2 linked regions of the Ruminococcus albus AD2013 genome follow. The protein of the gene in region 1 binds, or shares a complex with, the protein of each later gene. Links are inferred from orthologs where the notes say so. Each region holds a gene or a part of one and is shown in the gene's direction. Other genes may lie near its edges.

Region 1 (2,931 bases):
ATGCTTATAAAATAGCATATCATCGCGAATGTTTTTCTGTTGTTCATTTTGTGTTTCCTCCTAGTGTTCTGTATGTGCAAAATAAAAAATCCCACGAGAGTATATTACTCTCATGGGACGTCATATAACGCGGTTCCACCCAGATTCGCACAATACCATTATTATGGCACTGTACCTCATTTAGTCTTTAACGCAGACCTGCGGCGTGTATTGGACGCACTCTGGGGCGGTATCCGTGAAGCTTTGCGATGTACCGCTTTCAGCATATGCGGTACTCTCTGTGATGCGCTTTATGTGCCAAACGGCTTCCCCGTCATCGATTTACAATATTATAAAATTATCATATCACTCTTTAATGCGTTTGTCAAGGGGGATTTTCAGGGCATATCCCCAAAAATAAAATTTTTAGCAGAATATCTAAAAAATACCTTGACATTTTCGGCGATTTGTTATACAATAATATTATGCATTAAAATTTTTATCGGTCCCGCTGAGGCGGTTTACCATAAAACTATTCATGCTATTTGTATCTTTACAATTTAATATCGGGCAGAGGCTTTTTTCGTGGATACAAGGGGTATCCGTAAGGAAAAGGACTCTGTACTTTCAAGAAGGAGGAATGCTATACAATGAGTGTCGGATTGGTAATAGCACTTTGTGTAGCGGCTCTTGTTCTTGGCGCAGCTATCAGTGGCTACATTTGTTTTAAGAAGGGAATCGACTATCGTAAGGAAACTGCCGAAGCAGCTATAGGCTCGGCTGAAGCAGAAGCGGAAAAGATAGTAGAGGAAGCGAAGAAAAACGCAGAGACTCTTAAAAAGTCAGCATTGGTGGAAGCAAAGGACGAAATACATAAGTCCCGCCAGGAAACTGAAAAAGAGCTGAAAGAAAGAAGAAGTGAAGTATCCAGACAGGAAAGACGTATCCAGCAGAAGGAAGAGAGCATCGACAAGAAGCTGGACAATCTGGAAAAGAAGGAAGAAACGCTTCAGAAAAAGCTGAAGTCCGCCGACGAGAAGGTGGCTGAGGCTGAACGCATCAAGCATTCACAGCTGGATATGCTGGAGAAGATATCTGGTCTGACAGTAGATCAGGCTAAGGAATATCTGCTGGCACAGCTTGAGGGTGATCTGGTACATGAGAAGGCTGTCAAGATAGCTAACTATGACGCGCAGATCAAGGACGAGTGCGATGCCAAGGCAAGACAGTATATTTCGCTTGCTATTGCGAGATGTGCGGCAGATCAGGTGTCTGAGACTGCTGTATCTGTTGTGGCGCTGCCCAACGATGAGATGAAGGGTAGGATAATCGGACGCGAGGGAAGGAATATCCGTACCATTGAAACTCTTACCGGCGTTGACCTTATAATCGACGATACCCCCGAGGCTATCACCATTTCCTGCTTCGATCAGGTAAGGCGTGAGGTCGCAAGGATAGCCCTTGAAAAGCTTATCCAGGACGGCCGTATCCACCCCACCCGTATCGAAGAAATGGTCGAGAAAGCCAAGCGAGAAGTGGAACTCAAGATCAAGCAGGAGGGTGAAAGAGCTGTACTGGAGACCAATGTACACGGTCTTAATCACGAGCTCATCAAGTTGCTGGGTCGTCTGAGATTCCGTACCAGCTACCGTCAGAACGTGCTCAATCACTCTATCGAGGTTGCACATCTGGCAGGCATGATGGCATCAGAACTGGGTGTTGATGCAAATCTCGCAAGAAGAGCAGGACTGCTCCATGATATAGGTAAGGCACTGAGCTATGAGATCGAAGGCTCTCATGTTCAGATAGGCGTAGATGTATGTAAGAAGTACAAGGAAAATGCCGATGTTATCCATGCTATCGAAGCACACCACGGCGACGTTGAAACAAGAACTGTCGTTGCGGCTCTGGTTCAGGCGGCAGATGCTATCTCCGCGGCAAGACCCGGCGCGAGAAGCGAGAACTATGAAAACTATATCAAGAGATTACAGAAGCTTGAAGAGATCTGTACTTCCTATGACGGCGTAGAGAAATCTTTCGCTATACAGGCAGGCAGAGAGGTAAGGATCATGATTCAGCCCGAAAAGATCAACGATGAAAAGATGGTCTTGGTGGCAAGGGAGATCGCAAAGAGGATAGAAACAGAGATGGACTATCCGGGACAGATCAAGGTGAACCTTATCAGAGAGAGCAGAGTAGTGGAGTATGCCAAGTAAGGCTTGAAAACGGCGGACAGGGCAATGACCTGTCCGCTTTTTTTATAATAAAATACAGTGATCCCGCTGACACACCGGACTTTACGGCGCTAAAAGATATATAATGATAGTATGGTGTGGTAAAGGGATAGTCAGACAAAAATAATATAATACAGAGGCGCATTATGGCAAAGGATAAAAAAACAGATACGCTGAATAAGGGGCATAAGCACCTGTTCGGCTCTACGGAAAAATCAGATTTTATTCTGAATATGGACTTTGACGGTGCTCAGAAGATGTGCAGCCGTTTCTGTATGCTGGCAGTGCTTATAATATCGCTGGTGCTGATACCTGCGTATTATACCCAGCATATCGAGATGTATGTTGAGGAGAATATGCCTCACTATCTCGGTGATAATTTTATATTCTATTCGGCATCGATGGTCATGCTTATGGGCGGACTGGGCTATCTGGTGTTTGATGTGGCCAGACAGAAGGGTCTGGTCGATCTTAAAAACAACAAGACACTGATACTGCCGATACTGTTGCTTGTTTCGACGCTGGTATCGGCACTGGCGGCAGGCAGCAAGCACGATTCTCTGCTGGGCTACATCGGCAGACATGATGGTTTTCTCATGACTCTCGGCTGGCTGGGACTTTTTGCCGCGGCGGCAGCACTCAGCGACGGCAAGCGTAAAAAAGCGCTCTCGGATCTTATCGTAGGTATGGGAACATTTCAGGCGATAGTCGGTATTAT
Region 2 (3,023 bases), 490 kb from region 1 along the record:
CGTGCTGGGCGTCCTGCTGGTGATAGGAATATATCTTATGACACAGCTTTTTGCTCCGCCCGATGAGAATGCAAATGCGGTATCCCGAGCTCCCAAGGAAGAGATCTCCGACAGTGAGGAAGAGGACAGCTACGATTACGGCACTGCTACGATCACCACCGAAGCTAAGTCTGATGATGATGATACCGAGTACGGCAGAGGTTCTATAATGCCGAATCTGGTCGGTCTGTACTATACAGAAGTCGAAAAGAAGATGGGCGACGAGTTCACCCTGAAGCCGAAGTATTACTACTCTGACGATGACGACCGCGGCTACGTAAAGAGCCAGAGCATCCCCGAGGGAACAGATTACGATCCCAAGAGGAAGAACGAACTGGTTCTGGAAGTGTGCGCTGGACCTTCTGTAATACCTGTACCTGACTGCACTAATTATTCCAAGAGCGAATATCTCAGCCTGCTTGACAGCCTGAACATCAAGTACAGTGTTGCCGAAGATTACAGCAAGTCGGTGCCTTATGGTTTGGTATCCAAGACAAGCATACCTGCAGGCGGCTGGATAAATATCGAGGATGGTGATATCCTCACTGTAACGATCAGCCTTGGCAGACCGCCCGAGACTACAACCAAGGCAAAATCACCTGATGACAGCAGCGATGACTCTTCAAAGTCAGATCAGATAGGCGTTGAGGTACAGGATCCATGGGCTCCCCACGTAGATCCACCAGTAAACTCTGATGACACATCAAACGTCGATCAGCCCGAAAATACGGAGAATCAGAACGATGGCGGCGACAATAACGGCGGAGTTGTGTTCTACTGATATCAAACGTTTTCGGAATATTGCATTAAATAATGAACTTCATCTAAAACGTTTTTGAAAAAATGTGAAAACGTGCACAAAGCCCTTGACATTCCGAGGGCTTTGTGTTATTCTTAGATTTGGAAAATTGAGAAGAAAAGGGCATATAATGGACAAACAGCCCGAATTTGGAGGTATATTTTATGGCAAAGAAAATCGGCGTTCTTACAAGCGGCGGCGATGCTCCCGGAATGAATGCAGCTGTCAGAGCAGTTTGCAGAGCAGCTCTGCAGAGGGGCATGGAAGTAGTTGGTATCCAGCGCGGATACAACGGTCTGCTGAACGGTGAAGTCTTTGAGATGAACGCAAGATCTGTATCAGGCATTATCCAGAGAGGCGGCACTTGTCTTTACACAGCAAGATGCCCCGAATTCAGAAATAAGGAAGGCGTAGCCAAGGGCAGAGACAAGTGCAAGGAACTTGGTCTGGATGGCATCGTTGTTATCGGCGGAGACGGCTCTTTCAGAGGCGCAGCTGACCTTTCAGCAATGGGTATCCCCTGCATAGGTCTTCCCGGCACTATCGACAACGATATCTCATGCACAGAGTATACTATCGGTTATGATACCGCTATGAATACTGCTATGGAAATGATCGACAAGATCAAGGATACTGCACAGTCCCACGACAGATGCTCTGTTGTTGAGGTAATGGGCAGAAACGCAGGCTACATAGCAATAAACGTTGGTCTGGCTGTTGGTGCTGAGGCTGTTATCACTCCCGAAGAGGATTATGACATCGATGCTATCTGCGAAAAGATCAAGAATACAATTAAGAACGGCAAGAACCACTTCGTTGTAGTAGTAGCTGAGGGCGTTGGCAAGACCGACGAGATCACTAAGATCATCAGCGAGAAGACAGGCGTTGAGACCAGAGCAACTATCCTGGGTCACGTACAGAGAGGCGGCTCTCCTACCGTTCGCGACAGAGTCGTTGCTACACAGATGGGCTATCACGCTGTTGAACTGCTTGAAAAGGGCATCGGCAACAGAGTTGTCGGCATGAAGGATAACAAGGTCTATGACGTTGATATTCAGGAAGCACTGTCCATGAAGAAGCCTTTCGAGGACGAACTTTACAAGATACTGAACGAAACTGCGTTCTGATAAAACAGGATACGGACATATACAGAGAAGGATACCGAGCGTTAAGTGTTCCGCGGAAGGGAAGTTGCCGTGGAAACGAAAGGGCGAGAGCCATGCAGTTCGGTATTCGCATCCCGCTGAATATGTGATTTAGAAGCTTTTCATAAACGTTTCACTTATCCGCATGTCATCGACTTGCATGATAAGGAGAGATGTTTATGAGGAGCTTTTTCGTAATTACAGGGACGTTTCAAATCAGCTGAAAGTCCTGAGAATACTGTGCAGGTATCGTAGTATTCTGATGTCATTTTTATTTGTAAACTTATTGTGAACCTTTAAACGAAAAATCGAAACCGTTTACGAAAAAGAACTTTGCCCGACTTGTGCATTCTGCAATATTCCTGCCCTGAAAAAAGAGCAGTATAAACAGTTATGAGAAACCATTTTCTCCCCAAGGTATTGTTTTTGCAGCAAATAAATATAAGTTAAAACTATTACGTAAACGGAGCGGTTATTGACAAATAACTGCGAAAACGTTATAATATAGGTGTACTTGGGGAAGTATGCTTTTATAAAGGCGGGGATATGTCATAGTGCAGGGTAATAAGCACGGACGCATCCAAAAAATGGCGGCTGCGGCGCATTAGCGCTGTAGCCGTTTTTCGGTTTGTGAGGTCCTGTCATACAAAACAGGGCAGAGGCTGAAAAAATTTTGCGTGGGGGCTTTACAATTCCGGGAAAATGATATATAATATATGTGTATGTATTTTTTTATGAAGGAGTAAAGATAATGGCAGTTGTTTTTTTAGAGAACCTTAGATCGGAGCTTGAAGCCTGCCGTCCGATGATAAAGGAGCTGCACGATGTTTACGATATCGAGAATGCAGCCGAGAAGATAGAAGAGCTTCACGAAAAGGCAGCAGAACCCGGATTCTGGGATGACCCCGAGAAATCACAGGTAGTTCTGCAGCAGACAAGGAACCTTGAAGGCAAGGTAGAGCGTTATAACAAGTTCAACGGTGCTGCCGATGATATCGAGGTAATGATAGAGATGGCTGCCGAAGAGGACGAGGATACTC

Evidence for each region. The genes of interacting proteins can lie anywhere in the genome.
Region 2: rny (region 1) and pfkA share a complex: the UniProt entries of both Bacillus subtilis proteins name them as parts of the possible RNA degradosome complex. The link is inferred for Ruminococcus albus AD2013 from one-to-one orthologs.

The regions. Positions count from the first base shown.
Region 1 is NZ_JAGS01000001.1:2,581,582-2,584,512, reverse strand. The notes cover bases 22-2,912. They hold rny (ribonuclease Y), read left to right. Parts: upstream 22-629; coding sequence 630-2,195; downstream 2,196-2,912. Other genes in these bases: N773_RS0111480 (O-antigen ligase family protein), read left to right, coding at 2,360-2,912; N773_RS0111490 (hypothetical protein), read right to left, coding at 22-47. Also shown: more of N773_RS0111490, read right to left, coding at 1-21; more of N773_RS0111480, read left to right, coding at 2,913-2,931. UniProt on the Bacillus subtilis protein: Endoribonuclease that initiates mRNA decay. Initiates the decay of all SAM-dependent riboswitches, such as yitJ riboswitch. Involved in processing of the gapA operon mRNA, it cleaves between cggR and gapA.
Region 2 is NZ_JAGS01000001.1:2,089,896-2,092,918, reverse strand. What follows is about bases 1-2,983. They hold pfkA (6-phosphofructokinase), read left to right. Parts: upstream 1-1,002; coding sequence 1,003-1,965; downstream 1,966-2,983. Other genes in these bases: prfB (peptide chain release factor 2), read left to right, coding at 2,735-2,983; N773_RS0109330 (protein kinase domain-containing protein), read left to right, coding at 1-820. Also shown: more of prfB, read left to right, coding at 2,984-3,023. UniProt on the Bacillus subtilis protein: Catalyzes the phosphorylation of D-fructose 6-phosphate to fructose 1,6-bisphosphate by ATP, the first committing step of glycolysis.